One region of the Gilliamella sp. B2923 genome, then DNA from elsewhere that is predicted to be linked to it. Evidence: riboswitches for the same ligand, from Rfam matches in the RefSeq annotation. Region 1 holds a riboswitch; the other holds the start of a gene.
What was found. Region 1 has a riboswitch for preQ1 ahead of queD (6-carboxytetrahydropterin synthase QueD). Riboswitches for the same ligand answer to the same signal wherever they lie in the genome.

Region 1 (8,762 bases):
TTAACAGCGTCCGAAACCTACAAACCAAAAACCCGCAACTTTCAATTAAAATATAAACCTTGTCAAGAACTTTCAGAAAATATAGATGTTTAAGTAAAAACACAAACCATTGTCAAAAACTTTCAGAAAACACCTACGTTTCAGTATAAAAACACACTTTTAACCTATTAAAAAAAACACCTCCCCCCTTCCCTTAATCACCTTTGATATTTCCCTACGATATCGGTATGATTATCAATCATAATCTTTCACCGATACAAATATTCACAAAAGGACTTTAAATGATTGACTTTAATGCCTTTCCGGAACAACGACAAGCTTACATTCAGCAGCTCTTAGCTGAAAAAGGCCGGGTGGTGAGTGCTGATTTAATCTCGCAACTTGGCGTGTCAGAGCACACTATCCGTCGAGATTTGCAAAAACTTGCTCGCAACGGAATCTGTAAGCGTGTGTATGGTGGTGCGGTCAGTCAGTTAAAACAGTCAGCAAGCTTCGAAACTAGAATGACGCAAAGTGTCGATGAAAAATCCAAAGTCGCTAAGCGATGCGCTATGTTGATTAAAAATCATTCCTGTATTTTTATCGATGCCGGCTCGACTTATCTTGCTATGGCAAGTTATATCCCTCAAGATATGGATTTAACCATTATCACCAATTCCCCGCAAATCGCCACCGTCTTAAGTAGCCGTAACAAAGGTGAACTGATTTTAGTTGGTGGCAAAGTCAATCCACAAACCGGCAGCACCATGGGCGCCGATACCGTCAATCAAATTCGTAATATGATTTTTGATCAAACTTTTATTGGCGTTTGCGGACTCGATCCGCAAGCCGGGTTAAGTGCGGTTTATTATGAAGATGCTTGCTTTAAAAAAGAGCTGATTGCGCAAAGTAACGAGGTAATCGCTGCGGTAATTGCCGATAAAATGTTGCAAGTTGCACGCTATAAAGTGGCAACTTGTGAAGATATTGATATTGTTATTGCCAGTCGTGAATCAAAAATTGAAGGCTTTGAACAAGTCAATTTACAAATTGAGCTGGTTTAAGTTCATGCGCTTTTTAACCTAAGATTCGGCTTTTGGCTGAGCCTGCAAATCCAACATAAGTTGAATGGTTTTTAATACTGCACTTTCATCATTATAACCGGTAATAAATCTAGCAACCGCTTTGGTTTCATCAAAAGCATTACGCATAGCAAAACTATATTGAGCCTGCTGGAGCAATTCAATGTCGTTATAACCGTCACCAAATGCCATGGTTTGTCCATAATCAACATTTAATAGTTGTTGTAATTTTTTAATAGTATTACCTTTATGCACGTTATGTTCTGTAATATCTATCCATGCGGCTTCAGATACCACAATATAGGCTTGGTTTTCATAAGGGGTTAAATGGGTGCGAGTTTGCGGGCATTGTTGGTTTTCATCGTAAACGGTAATTTTAATAAAATCATCAGTAATAGTTTTAAAATCATCAACTTCAATCATTGCCGCATAAGATTGTCGTACTTTTTGTTTTAACCGATCCGGCAAATTGGCTTTAATGGCCGCACCATTTGCAGTACAGGCAATAATAACATGATTTTTATTAACTTGTTCGAGAGTGGCAATAATTTGTTGACCTAACTGATTGGCTAAAAATGAGCGGTAGATAAACTCACCATTAAATTTAATTGCCGTCGCACTATCACCAACAATCCAAATTTTATCACGATAATCACCAAACAGCTCTTCTACCCGTTCACACTGCTTACCGGTACAAGCGACAAAATGGACACCCTGTTTTGCCATTTGCTCATACACTTTAGCAAATAACTGGCGATCATAATCGCCCCTGTCGTTTAAAAAAGTACCATCTAAATCACTGATAATTAACTTAATCATACATTTTTCCTTTCACTTATTTTACGAGATAGATCATTACCGTGATTGATTATGCAACTTTATGCAATATTTAGCAAGATTAATGCTTGTTCTATTTTTGATGAATTATTGTAATCCTTATTAATAGAGCAATCTCAACGCTATTTTTTAATGGTGTTGATACTGATGATATCTTAAGCATTGATATCACATTTCGGTCAGATGACAAGTCAATAAAACAGCTAAGTTTAACTGCTAATATCAACAATATATCAACATCGAGCATGGTAAAACGAACAAAATGCTTAGCCACGATTAATAAAACAGTGTTGTAGAAAAAATGAGATTCATCTAAACTGTGATCGCTTTTTTTATAGTCAATGGAAATAAAAAGGAATGTTTTATGACTGACGCAACCAAAAAGAAGATGTCTTTAAGCAAAAAAATTATTATTGCCGGCGTAGGCTTCTTAGTCTTAGCCATTTTTGCCGGTAATAGCAGTGAGAGCAAAAAGGAGTCTGAGCCGGAAATTCAGTATCCCGCTAATCAAACTGTTTTAATCGATGCATCATTACTCGCTATTGATAAAGCCAAAAAAGCTGATAATGATATGCAAAAAGGTAATGCGCTAAGAGAAAGAAACAAAACGATTTGTGCCAATATGGGACCATTAACGGTCGAAGATTGGATTGGAACGGTAAGCAAAATTGATTCCAATTCAGACGGTCTGGGCATTTTAAAGATTGAGATAGCTAAAAATGTTTATGTCGAAACTTGGAATAACGCAATTTCGGATAGTTTCCATAACACATTAATTCAACCTTCTACACCACTGTTTGATGCTGTTGCTAACCTAAAAAAAGGTCAAAAAGTGAAATTTTCCGGTCAATTCTTTGATGATAGCGATACTTGTATTTATGAATCAAGTTTGACTTTAGACGGAAAAGTCAAAGAGCCTGAATTTATCTTTAAATTCTCTAAAGTCAGTCCTTTATAATTAGGCTACTTAAGATTATTTGTTCAGTAATCATTACCAATAAAAAAACCGGAAAACATCATGTTTTCCGGTTTTTATTTTCATTATTCAACCACACAAATTACTGTTTAGCTTCAATATTATCACCGACTAAGTCCAAATGAATGGTTTTACCCGGTACTAATTTCCCTGCTAAAATTTGTTGAGCTAACGGATTTTCAATCTCTTGTTGAATTGCACGTTTTAACGGTCTTGCACCATAAATTGGATCGAAGCCAACTTTCGCAAGCTGTTCTAATGCGGCATCTGAGATTTCTAATTCATAGCCACGTTCTTCTAAGCGTTTTTCAACATGTGCCAATTGAATTTTAGCAATCGCTTTAATGTTTTCTTGACCTAGTGGGTGGAAGACCACTGTTTCGTCAATACGATTGATAAATTCCGGTCTAAAGTGTTTAGTGACAACAGTCATCACTAACGCTTTCATTTCGTCGTAACTTAACTCGACTTGACCTTGAATAAGATCTGAGCCTAAATTAGAGGTCATAATAATTACCGTATTGCGGAAATCAACCGTACGACCTTGCCCGTCGGTTAAGCGACCGTCATCTAATACTTGTAATAAAATATTAAAGACATCCGGATGCGCTTTTTCAACCTCATCAAGTAAAATGACTGAATATGGTCGACGTCTTACCGCTTCGGTTAAATAGCCGCCTTCTTCGTAACCAACGTATCCCGGAGGCGCACCAATTAATCGAGCGACTGAGTGTTTTTCCATAAATTCTGACATATCAATCCGCACCATGGCATCTTCACTATCAAACATAAAGTTTGCCAGTGCTTTACAAAGCTCAGTTTTACCTACACCAGTTGGACCTAAGAATAAGAACGATCCGATCGGTTTATTTGGATCAGAAAGCCCGGCACGACTACGACGAATCGCATTAGCCACCGCAACCACCGCTTCATCTTGACCAATAACACGTTTATGTAACGCATCTTCCATGTGTAGTAATTTATCTTTTTCGCTTTCGAGCATTCTGGAAACAGGAATACCGGTTGCTTTCGATAATACTTCGGCAATTTCGTTATCGGTCACTTTGTTACGCAATAACTTCATGGTTTTGCCTTCTAACTGTGTTGCTGAGGCAAGTTTCTTTTCCAATTCCGGGATTTTGCCATATTGTAATTCTGACATTTTGTTTAAATCACCGGCACGGCGTGCTTGCTCTATTTCAGTGCGAGCTTTCTCCAACTCTGTTTTGATAGTTTGAGTGCCCGAAACTGCTGCCTTCTCTGACTTCCATTCTTCTTCAAGTGACGCATATTGTTTTTCTTTCTCAGCGAGTTCATCATTTAGCATCTCAAGTCGTTTTTTACTTGCATCATCAGACTCTTTCTTAAGTGCTTGTTGCTCAAGTTTTAGCTGAATAATGCGTCTTTCAAGGCGATCTAATGATTCCGGTTTAGAATCCATTTGCATACGAATGCTCGAAGCCGCTTCATCGATTAAATCGATTGCTTTATCCGGTAACATACGGTCTGAAATATAACGATGCGATAACGTTGCCGCCGCCACAATAGCCGGATCGGTAATTTGTACGTGGTGGTGAATTTCATAACGCTCTTTCAAACCACGTAAAATGGCAATCGTATCTTCAACACTTGGTTCAGCCACATAGACTTTTTGGAAACGGCGTTCTAACGCAGGATCTTTCTCAATATATTGACGATATTCATCAAGAGTGGTTGCGCCCACGCAGTGCAATTCACCCCGAGCCAATGCGGGTTTTAACATATTACCGGCATCCATCGCACCATCACTTTTCCCTGCCCCAACCATGGTATGAATCTCATCAATAAATAGAATGATACGGCCTTCTTCTTTGGCGATATCTTTAAGTACTGCTTTAAGACGCTCTTCAAATTCACCACGATATTTAGCACCGGCAATCAAAGCCCCCATATCTAATGATAAAACACGTTTGTTACGTAACCCTTCCGGTACTTCACGATTAACAATACGCTGTGCTAAACCTTCAACGATAGCGGTTTTACCGACCCCCGGCTCACCAATAAGTACCGGGTTATTTTTGGTACGACGTTGCAATACTTGTATAGTACGGCGAATCTCTTCATCACGACCAATAACCGGATCGAGTTTGCCTTGTTCAGCACGTTCGGTTAAATCGATAGTGTATTTTTTCAACGCACCACGTTGATCTTCTGCATTAGGATCGTTCACGTTATCATTACCTCTTACTTGATTTACCGCCTGATTAAATTTATCTTTCGTCACGCCACTACGTTTAAGTATGTCACTTAAACTGCCTTTATCTTCTAAAGCGGCTAATATAAATAGTTCAGATGAGATATAACTATCGCCATTTTTTTGCGATAATTTGTCACAAAGATTTAGTACTCGAATAAAATCTTGTGAAGGTATCACATCACCGCCGGCACCTTGTACTTGCGGCAAACGATCAATCGCTTGAGTTAATTCTTGTTGTAATAGAGCGATATTAGCGCCAGCCGAAGCTAATAATGGTTTAACACTACTGCCTTCTTGATTGAGCATGGCGGAAAGTACATGAACAGGCTCGATATATTGATTATCTTTACCTAATGCTAAAGACTGCGCATCAGCTAAAGCTTGTTGAAATTTATTTGTGAGTTTGTCTAACCTCATATTATTTATCTCCTGTGCAATAGATTTGGATCAAATGGCGAAGCATTCAATCCATTTGCATGATCACTAAATGAGTGTGGAAGATGAAATTTCAAGAGCTGATTGAGAATATTTTTTTACAGAATTTATACAACAAAACAACGCAAATAAGACACAGTTAACCTTGTATTAGAAAACGTGATGAAAATCACCGCATCAGTTTACTTAAACTATCATTAAATGACAATTGAAAGATGACAAATCAACGTTTATCTATTATATTAGCCGCTCGTTTTGTTAGGTCATCTAACCGTGGTTCGTAACCCATCCCACGTAAAAAAACTAGGATAATATCATGTTCAAAATAGCTAAAGAGTTTCAATTTGATGCTTGTCATATGTTAGACGGGCATAATAAAAAATGTCATAACCTGCACGGTCATACCTATCGCTTATTAGTGGAGATCAGTGGTGAACTTATTACCAGCGGCTCAAGTGCTGATATGGTCATGGATTACGCTGATTTAAAAGCAATTGTTAAACAACATATTGTTGATCCGCTCGATCATGCTTATTTATACAACCAAAATAACGCTAACGAGTGCCGGATTGCCGATTTATTAAAGCAGATGGATCGTAAAATTTTTGCCTTTCCTTGCCGTACAACTGCTGAAGGAATGTGTCAATACATCTTCGATTGCTTAGCGCAATATCTACCCGTTTCGATGATCAAACTTTGGGAAACCCCGACATCTTACTGCGAGTACCGCCGGAGCTAAAAATGACTGAATTTCGCATTGTTGAAATCTTCGAATCTTTACAGGGCGAAGGTTACAATACTGGTATGCCGGCAATTTTTATTCGCTTTGCCGGTTGTAATTTGAATTGTGCATGGTGTGATACCGATTTTCGCCGATTTAGCCGATTTACCTTAACGCAACTATTAGCAACGCTTAAGCAGTATCAAAGCAAAAATATTATTATCACCGGCGGTGAGCCGACTATGGTTAAAGCGTTGCCGGAGCTGCTCTTATCACTCAAACAAGCCGGTTATTTTATTGCCATTGAGAGTAATGGTCTTGGCAAAGTCGATCTGCTGATTGACTATATCGCACTAAGCCCTAAATTTTGCTATCAATCTCGCTATCAAAAAATCGCCCAACCGACCGCCGATGAAGTGCGAATTGTTGTCGAAAATCACCCCGATTTTCTACCATTTTGCCAATATATTGAAAAGCAAATTGATGCAAAACGCTATTATCTTTCCCCTTGTGAAAATAATGGCGTGATGAATATGCATGACACTATTACTTTGTTAGGCAAAATTAATGAGGGTCGCGAAAATAATAAATGGCTGTTAAGTTTGCAGACTCATAAATTTGCTGGCATCGAATAATTGCATTAAAGCTGATTCAGTCGCACGCTTTATCTGACAACTAAAAATTATGTTCGACAATGACTAAGAGGCATGTTTTTTTCTATTATTTGAAGCGGATTTAAATCAATCTTTCAAGCGCCAAAGTGGAACAAGAAGGCGAATTGGATTTGTTATTTTAGCCTTATAGATTGAATCAAAAAATACCGTTTATCAAGATGAAGTATAAACGATAGGAAAATGAGCTACTGCCGCTTTTATCAGCGATAAAAACGCAATAATCGGAAGACTCTATGCAAGAGCATAATTAGGCTTTCGATGTAAAAAATAATGAAGTTGAATCCAATCGTAATGTTATTCAAACCAAATCATCGTTGCCATTCGGCCGGTGGTCTGATCACGACGATACGAAAAGAATTTGTCTTGCTCGATATAGGTACAATAATCACCACCAAAAATTTTTAAAATGCCCATTGCTTGCAAACGTTGTTTGGCAATTAAATAAAGGTTGGCCAAATATTTTTGCTGATTTGCATTAATTAATTTAAAAGCCGCACTGGCTTTAGCGTCAACTTGTTCAAAGGCTTGCTTGACTTCTTCGCCGACTTCAAACTTTTGTTGACTAATAGCCGGCCCAAGCCACGCTAAGATTTCATTGACCGGACAAGAAAACTTTTTCACGGTTTCTTCTAAAATACCATTACAAAGCCCTCGCCAACCGGCGTGAGCAGCGGCAACCTCATCGCCTTTGATTGAACAAAAGAGTACCGGCATACAGTCAGCGGTTAACACAACACTTACTTGTTTAGCTTGACTGGTATAAGAAGCATCTGCTTGAGCTTCGTTTTGATTTATCATGCCGCTCGGGGCTTGAAGGGGAATCGATGAGATATCAAGGACTTTATTACTATGCGTTTGATTTAACCAATATGGCTCGCTGGGGATATGCTCGGCTTCAATTATACGCTGACGATTTTGACAAACATCGGTTAAATTATCAGCCGTTCGACTACCTAAATTTAAGCTATCATAAGGCGCCTTACTGACGCCTCCGATTCGTGTTGAAGTAAATGCCCGAATATTTTTTGGCGCTGACCAGTAGGGGTAAATCGATTTAATCATATTTGTTACCAATCTATTTCATCTTTATGAAGTTCTGTATCTTCTTGTAATGCTTGTATTAATTTTTGCATATCATCCGGAATAGGTGCATGCCATTGCATTTGTTCACCAGTGACCGGATGAAACAGTTTTAACATAGTAGCATGTAAAGCTTGTCTGTCAAAATTACGTAAAGTTTGAATAAACGATTCACTCGCTCCTTTTGGCGGTCTTGGACGACCGCCATAGAGAGGATCGCCCACTAAAGGATGCGCTATATGCGCCATATGGACACGGATTTGGTGAGTTCGACCGGTCTCTAACCGCAGTCTTAAACGAGTATGTAAGCGGTACTTTTCCATAACACGATAATGGGTAGTCGCAGGCTTGCCGGTTGGAAAAACAGCCATATGAGTGCGTTTAGTCGGATGACGAGTAATCGGCTGCTCGATTGTCCCACCGGCTGTAATAATCCCCATAGCAACCGCTTCATACTCACGTGTAATTTCCCGTAATTGGAGTGATTCAACCAGATGCGTTTGAGCAACAATGGTTTTAGCCACAACCATAAGTCCGGTGGTATCTTTATCAAGCCGATGCACTATACCCGCTCGTGGTACCCGTGCTATCTCCGGATAGTGATAAAGCAACGCATTTAAAACCGTACCATTTGGATTGCCGGCACCGGGGTGCACAACAAGGTCACGAGGTTTATTGATAACTAAAATATCATCATCTTCATAAACGATATCAAGTGGAATATTTTCCGGTTGATGATAGG
Region 2 (8,762 bases), on a different contig from region 1:
TGAGCTGAATTAAATTTGTTCTGAAGTGTTTCAGAGTGAATATTCAAATACATATTCGTTTCCTTTTTTAAATGGGGTGAGAGAACCCATAATCTTTAACGTAAAAATGATGTAATTAAGGTTAAAAATGTCGGATAAGCCGAATTTAATTACATCGATATCTAATATTTTTAAATTGTTATAAAAAAATGCTTTTTATATAAAATAAAAGCAATCAACCAACAAATCACGACAATGAATAAGGCATAGATAAAAGAACTGGGATAGTTTCCAAAATATTGCGCTAAAACTTTTGAATACAGAAATTGTCGCAAACTGAGTGAATCAGAATGAAAAACCAGCGTCATTCTACGCGTTATAATCGAAATAATACCGGCGACAACAAAAATGAATAAAGAATTCATGCCAAAGGGGATAAAACAATGAACGGCGTTTTTGTATTTTTTGATATCAATCAACCAAATTAATAAGGCAAATAAGACACAACCTATAGCACAAGTCACCAATACAAATGACGGTGACCAGATTTTTTTATTAATTGGGCAGATAAAACTTAAAATAAACCCTATTATTGAAAAAATTATTCCGTATTTAATCAAGATTTTTATTTTGTCGACATTGACATTAGTTGCAAATATTTGTTTGGCTATACAAAAGCCGATAAGGACTTGAGCAATGGCCGGAAAAGTACTTAATACCCCTTCCGGTTCAAAATACATACCATTATCCAGATACATACGCTCTTGACCCAAAATCATTCTATCGACTTTAGCAATAATGTTGTTATTTTTTTGCTCAAACCCGTCGCCCAAATATAAGATGAAAAAATAAAAGAGTAATATTTGAACGATCAGAACAGGCAAATATTTTCTATCAAAACATAAAATAATAAGAGAAGAAAACAAATAACAGATCGCTAAACGTTGTAAAATGCCCATAATTCGGATTTGATCTATGCAAGACAAAGATTCAACCATCCGCTCATGAAACGGCAGCCAATTAAAATGCTTATACAAAGCAAGAAAACCCGAAAACCAAGCAATGAATAATCCAATAGCAAAAATGATCAGCGTTCTTTTCAAAATTTTAATTAGCAGAATCTTATTAAGCTTAAATTCTAATTTATTTAAGGAAATATAAGTCGACACTCCCATAATAAACATAAATAATGGAAAGATGAGATCGGCAAAAGTCAGCCCGTTCCATTTAGCATGCCTAAGTAAAGGATAAATAGCATTTGGCGACCCGGGATTATTCACTAAAATCATTCCTGCAATGGTCATTCCTCGCAATACATCCAATGAGACTAATCGTTGATGATTGTCAGACATGCATTTCCCCTTTAAATAATGCTATCTAGTGCTATGGGTTAGATACTCATTTAACCCTTTGTCACGTAACTCGCAACTAGGACACTGACCACATCCGCCGTCAACCCCATAATAACAAGTGTGAGTGTGTTGCCGGATATAATCAAGATAACCGAGTTTATCAGCCATTTCCCATGTTTGCGCTTTAGTCAGATACATTAATGGGGTGATGATGTTAAACGTGTAATCCAAGGCTAAATTCATCGAGACATTCATGGATTTAATAAAGATATCTCGACAATCCGGATAACCACTGAAATCGGTTTCACATACGCCAATAATGATATCTTTAATACCTTGCTGTTTGGCATAACACCCGGCTAACAATAAAAATAGCATATTACGCCCGTCAACAAAAGTATTAGGATAATTCCCTTCTTGAGCTGATTTAATCTCTTGCGAGTCATCAATCAAGGCATTATTGGTCGTTTGTTTAATCACTGAAGTGTCAATGACGGTTTGCTTTACACCAAGATCGTCAGCAATCCATTTGGCTTTTTCAAGCTCAATGGCATGTCGTTGACCATATTGAAAGCTGATTGTTTCAACGTTTTCACGCCCATAATCAGCAATTGCTTGCAGTAGGCAAGTGGTTGAATCTTGCCCACCAGAAAATATCACAAGTGCTTTACGATGTTGCATTAAAAATTTCCTGTTAGGATGATGAGATTAACGATTATCGACTTTTTCAGGATAAAGATCGTGATTAGCTAAACGATTAAGCGCAATTTGTTCCCAGTTAGTGCCGGGTTTACCGTAATTTGCATATGGATCGATAGAAATACCGCCACGAGGTGTAAATTTACCCCAGACTTCAATGTATTTTGGATCCATTAATTTAATCAAATCTTTCATGATGATATTAATACAATCTTCATGATAATCACCATGATTACGGAAGCTGAATAAATAGAGCTTAAGTGATTTACTTTCGACCATTTTAATATTCGGCACATACGAAATATAAATCGTCGCAAAATCAGGTTGACCTGTGATAGGACAAAGGCTGGTAAATTCCGGGCAATTAAATTTAACAAAATAGTCATTACCGGGATGTTTATTGTCAAACGTTTCGAGAATTTCCGGACAATAGGTAGTTGGATAGCGAACAGACTGATCGCCTAGTAGTGTAACGTTACTCATAATTTTCCTTAGTTTTTTTGCGTGGGAGGTTTACGAACCACGTGATAAGGCGCACACCTTACCTTTTTTTGTTCTAAAAGTCCAGCCTGCTTGTGAATAACTAACCATAACGGTGTGAAGGCAAATTACACTGGATTTAAATTAAACTGGATTTACATAGAAAACGCCGTCATTTTGCTTATTCAATATCAATGCGTATTAAGTTAATGAGTTGTCATCATAAGCAAAATAACTCACATAGTTACTCTGCTTAGGATGACTAATTTGTAGGATAATAGAGATTAAAGCTTGCAAAAATAGCGTTTATTTTGATTTCAGTTCTTTGTAAAAATTGTCTAATTTGTCTTTAGCTTGCGCTAACTCTTTTTCAGCATCATTTAATTTCGAGGTTTTTTGGGCAATTTTTTGCTCATCGCCTTTGAGTTTTGCTTCAGCTAAATCTTTTTGTCGTTCGGCAACTTTTTCAGTTTTTTCATTAATATCTTTTTTATATTCGGCCTCTAAACTATCATCATTACAATGCATTTTGACATTTAATAATGCTTTTTCTAATCCTTGAACAGGCTCAAGATTAGCGGTTTTTTGTGCCTCAGCAATTTGCGCTTCAATCGCCTCTTTTTTGCCGGCACAAGTCTGCCCTTGATGATCATCAACGTTTGCTGCACAAACACCTAGGGTAAGTGTTGTTAAAAATGAAAGCAGTGTAAACTTACTTACAGACGACTTAATTATTGATTTCATAATGTTTCCTCTTAAGTTTATTTTCTTAACTGCACACAATCCACTTGGTGATTCTTACCTTTTGTTAAAATTAAACTGGCTCTTTCACGAGTCGGTAAAATATTTTCAATTAAATTTAATTCATTAATCTCGTGCCAAAGCCGGTTGGCAATATTAATCGCTTCTTGTTCCGGGAGCTGAGAATAGTGATTAAAATAAGAGTTAGGATCACTAAATGCCCCTGCTCTGAATTTTAAAAATCGATTGACATACCAATCATGTAAAAGCGACAACTCCGCATCGACATAGATCGAAAAATCCACATAATCAGAAACAAATACTCGATTATTCGCTTGCGGATAGTTAATGGTGCCTTGTAACACGTTTAAACCTTCTAAAATGAGAATATCTGGGCTATCAACAATAATCTCTTCGTTTTCAACAATATCGTAAACTAAATGTGAATAAACCGGCGCTTTAACTTTCGCTTGACCGGATTTTACATCGGCCACAAAGTTGATCAGCTTTTTAATATCATACGATTGCGGAAAGCCTTTTTTATTCATAATACCTCGTTCTTCGAGATATTTATTGGGATATAAAAATCCATCAGTAGTCACTAATGCCACTTTTCGATGTTCAGGCCAACGTGTTAACAGCGCTTGTAATACGCGCGCTGTCGTACTTTTCCCTACAGCTACACTACCGGCAATGCTAATGACATAAGGTATTTTTTGGCTTTTACCTAAAAATTTGGCCAATACTGCCTGTCGACTAAAACAGTTGTTAATATAATAATTGAGCAATCTGGATAAAGGTAAATAGATTTCACTTACTTCATCCATAGATAGATCTTCATTAATCCCTTGTAAGGAGCTTAGCTCGGTTGAGCTTAAAGTCATTGGTACCGCATTACGCAAGCTTGCCCACTCTTGACGGCTAAATTGCATATAAGGGCTCAAATGATTGTTCATGTTATATTCTCACTGCTTCACACTAACAAATTATTGGGCTCAGATTATACACAATTGCCATGTTTTACAATCAGAATTTCACTTAGCGTGTTCATCATAGCTATATTCATCAGTTACTGTTAAAATATAGCAGGTAAATATTTAGTCAAATTAGACAGAGATTGTATGTTAAAAAATAAATCGAAACAAAAACCCAAAAAAACGCGTCAAGAGATTAATGAAGCATCTCGTGAATTGAAGCGTAAACGCAAACACAAAGGGTTACCGAGCGGCTCACGCTTTAATGGCGATAGTGACAATCGCCAAAAAAAGGCAAACTCAGTTAGTCAAGACCCTCGAATAGGCAGTAAAAAACCGATATCATTAGTGGTTGAACCACAAGCAACCCACACTCCGGCTGTTAAACAATCTAAGCCTGTTAAGCAAACCTTAACACCACAGCAAGAGCTAGAACAGTTGGAAAATGATCCAAAACTTGATCAGCTACTCGATCTGGTTGAACAAGATCATAAGCTAACTGCCGAACAGCAAAATTATCTGGATAAGCAGTTAAATCGTATCGATCAATTGATGCAAGAGCTTGGTTATACCGACGAAGATTTTGACGAATTTGAAGACGAGCTAGACAAGAAAGAAGATATAGTCAGTTTGTTAAAGCGCAATTAATTCATCTTAACCATTTTTCAATTAAGTTGTAATATAATCAATATTATTGGGTAGAATATAATGACGGTTAATTATATTCTACCTGTTAATTACACCTTAAATAGGTATTTTGATTATGAATAAATTTATTCCGGTGAGCCAATCATAATGCCAATGTTAATTATGTTAAGTTTATATTTTGGGTTACTTATTTGCGTGTTATTATTTTTACATAAGACCAATCGAATCAAAATGAAAACCAGATCAAAGACAAAATATAAAGCCACTGAAAAAGGTTATAAAAAAAGCAATGTCAAATTCAGGTTTAAATCAAAATAATCCCACGCAAACTCAGTTATGGGATCAAGCGTTAATTGAAAAATACAATTATTCCGGCCCACGTTATACCTCTTATCCAACGGCGCTCGAGTTTAATGAGAGTTTCAATGAGCAAGATTTTATCACCGCAGCGACACGCTATCATGATCGCCCATTATCGCTCTATATCCATATTCCGTTTTGCCATAAACTTTGTTATTTTTGCGGATGCAACAAGCTCATCACCCGGCAAACACACAAAGTTACCCAATATTTAGATGCGCTTGATGTAGAGATCGAAAGTCGTGCCCCGCTATTTAAAAACCGCACCGTATCACAAATGCACTGGGGAGGCGGCACCCCTACCTTTTTAACCGATGAGGAAATAGCACGACTTATGGCATCGCTTAAGCAGCATTTTCATTTTGCTGATGATGCCGAGCTATCGATTGAAATCGATCCACGTGAAATAACGCCCGATACAATCGACCATTTAGCTAATTTAGGCTTTAACCGATTAAGTATGGGAATTCAAGATTTTAATCATGAAATCCAAAATTTAATCAATCGTGAACAGGACGAAAACTTAATTCGTCAATTGATAAAACAAGCACGTAAAAACCATTTTGCTTCAATCAGTTTAGATTTGATTTATGGTTTACCCAAACAGACGGTTGCAAGTTTTACCGAAACGTTAAATAAAGTGATTGATATCTCGCCGGACAGACTAAGCGTATTTAATTATGCTCATTTACCTTCACGCTTTGCCGCTCAACGTAAAATTAAAGACTATGATCTGCCGAATGCAAGCGAAAAACTGCAAATCTTACAAACCAGTATTGAAAAATTAACGCAATCAGGTTACCAATTTATTGGTATGGATCACTTTGCTAAACCGAGCGACGAACTCGCCATTGCCCAACAACAAAATAAACTCCACCGTAATTTTCAAGGCTATACCACACAAGGAGAAGCTGACTTATTAGGACTTGGGGTATCGGCGATTAGTATGCTTGGCGATAGTTATGCGCAAAATCAAAAAGATCTCAAGATTTATCAAAATCAGATTGCTACAAAAGGTAATGGTTTATGGAAAGGGTTTAATTTAAGCCTTGATGATAAGATCCGCCGTGATGTTATTAAGCAACTCATTTGCCATTTTTACTTAGATAAAACCACTATTGAGCAACAATATCATATTGTATTTGATGACTATTTTGCTCAAGATCTCGCTTTGTTAAAACCGCTTGAAAACGACGGCTTAGTCACCATTCGTCAACATGTTATTAAAGTGCAGCCAAAAGGTCATTTATTGATTCGCAATATCTGTATGTGCTTTGATACCTATATGCGCCGTATGGCTCGTCAGCAACAGTTTTCAAGGGTGATTTAACGTTAGACAGAGTAATTTTAGATAGCCTTATCATTGCAACACAGCAGTAGGTAAAGCATGACAGCCCAAATTGTTATCTACTGAAGATTTCGGTTTTAGATTTGTTGCTGAATCTTTTCCCTACTTTCTCCAATTGCCTTTAGTGCTAATATCAATCGAGAAAATTGACCAATTGTTGCTTTGATTAAATTGACTTTCAATCAAAGCAACATACCTTCTTAGTGACTGGCTAAATAGACTTTAAATTTAGTTGTTTGTGCAATCAATTCAACACTTTTAAACGTTTCATCTAAAATGGCTTGATACGGTAAAAATGAGTTTGCCACAATACATAGATAGCCATTAAGTTTAAGATGTTTTTTAGCTTCTTTAATCAAGGTATTAACAGCGGTATAGCTGGTCTCCTTGCCGTCATGGAAAGGCGGATTAGAAATAATCAGATGATACTTATCCGTTAAATTGGAAAAGACATCACTCGCCACCACTGTTCCTTTAAGCTGATTTGCAGCTAACGTCGCATTGCTTGAAGCAAGCGCTGCACTACTGACATCAGATAACGTTAAATCAACGTCCGGATTGAGTTTGCCGATGACGGTTGATAAGATCCCCGATCCGCACCCAACATCCAATACTTGACCTTTGACAATATCTTGCCGGTCAAGCAGTGCATTTAGCAGTAATTCACTTCCGGCATCTAACCCTTTTTGGCTAAACACGCCCGGCAAACTTTTTACTTCAATATCATGATTATCAATGGTTAAATGATAAGTTAACCACCATTGGCTAAGCTCGAATGCTAACCGGCTTTCAGCTTGAAAATGGTACAAGCCACAGCGCCTTGCGCTATCAATTTTTTGGATTGTGCCAAAATCGGCCAACAGTGCTTCAACACTTTTTACACCTGTTCTGTTCTCACCGACGATAAAAATATCGCTGCCTTTAGGCATATTATGCAATAAATAAGAGAGCTGAAACTGGGCTTCACTTTTGGTTTTTGGCCAATAATAGATTAGTGTATCCATGCCAACATAAAACTCAGCTTCGGGCAGTAATGAGAAGCTGACCTGTGCACGATGACTATTTTTTAAACGCAAATAAGTATGAAACTGCGTGCAATGAATTTTGACCTGTTTAGCGGATAAAACAGTTGGGTAGCTATCTTGAATATCGCCAGCGATGATCACATTTTTATCGTTAAAAAATGTTTGATGTCGTTCAATAACCTGACTGGCGGGAGTGTAAGCAGATGTTGCCATATTACCTCAATGAAAAAACCTTTATAATTTTAGTGGATGATTATACAATTAAGCCCTCTTAATCTCTAACAAAAAAACCGTAATTGATAATGACTGAACAAGATTGGTATCTGCAACAATGCCAAATTACGCAGTACGTTTTGCGTAAACCAACTGTTTTTAAAGGCGAAATGGCAACACAGATTAGCGACCAAATCCGTTTAATTGTGGTTGCCGAACAAAAACCGATGCAGAAAATCTATTTTGACATTTTAAGAGCCATTAATCTTGACCAAGACCAAGTATTGGTGCTCACTCCTGCGCAGTTAATCGTATCGCCTGATGAAATCAAACAAGTGGTTTGGTTTATTGATACACAACCGGATGAGCGCTGGCAAAATCAGTTAATTATCACAACCACCAGTTTAGAGACACTTGCTAATGCACCACAACAAAAACGCCAACTATGGCATCAATTATGTCAATATGAAGACTATTTCCACCCTAACTGAAGCTGATTTAGACGAGGCGTTTGCTTTAGAAAAGCGTTGTCATGCTATTGCATGGTCACAACAGACGTTTTTTTCGAATCAAGGAGAGCGCTATTTAAATTTTAAAATCACTATCGATAATAAAATTGTTGGTTTTTGTATTTGCCAACAGGTGGCCGATGAAGCGAATTTATTTAATATTGCTGTTGATCCTGATTACAGAAATCAAGGATTTGCTAAAGCACTACTTAGCCACTTAATTGATCAGTTAATGGCAATAACAACCCCAATGCCAATTTCAACCCTTTGGTTGGAAGTCAGACAATCAAATACCGCTGCCATTAATTTATATTATTCACTGGGCTTTAACCAAATAACTATTCGCAAAAATTATTATCCAACCACTGATGGTAAGCAAGAAGATGCCATAATCATGGCATATACATTAGCCCTATAAGGCGTTCAAGGAGGGT

Region 2: linked by a shared signal. The riboswitch ahead of queF (preQ(1) synthase) and the one ahead of queD (6-carboxytetrahydropterin synthase QueD) in region 1 are both predicted to bind preQ1.

Annotation. Positions count from the first base shown of each region.
Region 1 covers NZ_JAFNNZ010000008.1:35,598-44,359, reverse strand. Annotated here, with positions in the region: gene J3U42_RS09255 (DeoR/GlpR family DNA-binding transcription regulator) at 282-1,043, shown strand; gene J3U42_RS09250 (Cof-type HAD-IIB family hydrolase) at 1,062-1,880, opposite strand; gene J3U42_RS09245 (hypothetical protein) at 2,263-2,856, shown strand; gene clpB (ATP-dependent chaperone ClpB) at 2,957-5,527, opposite strand; PreQ1 riboswitch class I at 5,813-5,858, shown strand; gene queD (6-carboxytetrahydropterin synthase QueD) at 5,862-6,284, shown strand; gene J3U42_RS09230 (7-carboxy-7-deazaguanine synthase QueE) at 6,287-6,901, shown strand; gene pgeF (peptidoglycan editing factor PgeF) at 7,235-7,999, opposite strand; gene rluD (23S rRNA pseudouridine(1911/1915/1917) synthase RluD) at 8,008-8,762, opposite strand, start outside.
Region 2 covers NZ_JAFNNZ010000001.1:598,671-607,432, reverse strand. Annotated here, with positions in the region: gene J3U42_RS02620 (7-cyano-7-deazaguanine/7-aminomethyl-7-deazaguanine transporter) at 1-53, opposite strand, end outside; gene J3U42_RS02615 (acyltransferase family protein) at 171-1,331, opposite strand; gene queC (7-cyano-7-deazaguanine synthase QueC) at 1,353-2,012, opposite strand; gene queF (preQ(1) synthase) at 2,040-2,513, opposite strand; PreQ1 riboswitch class I at 2,516-2,560, opposite strand; gene J3U42_RS02600 (DUF1090 domain-containing protein) at 2,817-3,254, opposite strand; gene coaA (type I pantothenate kinase) at 3,272-4,207, opposite strand; gene yihI (Der GTPase-activating protein YihI) at 4,373-4,873, shown strand; gene hemN (oxygen-independent coproporphyrinogen III oxidase) at 5,163-6,563, shown strand; gene rsmC (16S rRNA (guanine(1207)-N(2))-methyltransferase RsmC) at 6,782-7,819, opposite strand; gene J3U42_RS02575 (DNA polymerase III subunit psi) at 7,909-8,310, shown strand; gene rimI (ribosomal protein S18-alanine N-acetyltransferase) at 8,285-8,746, shown strand.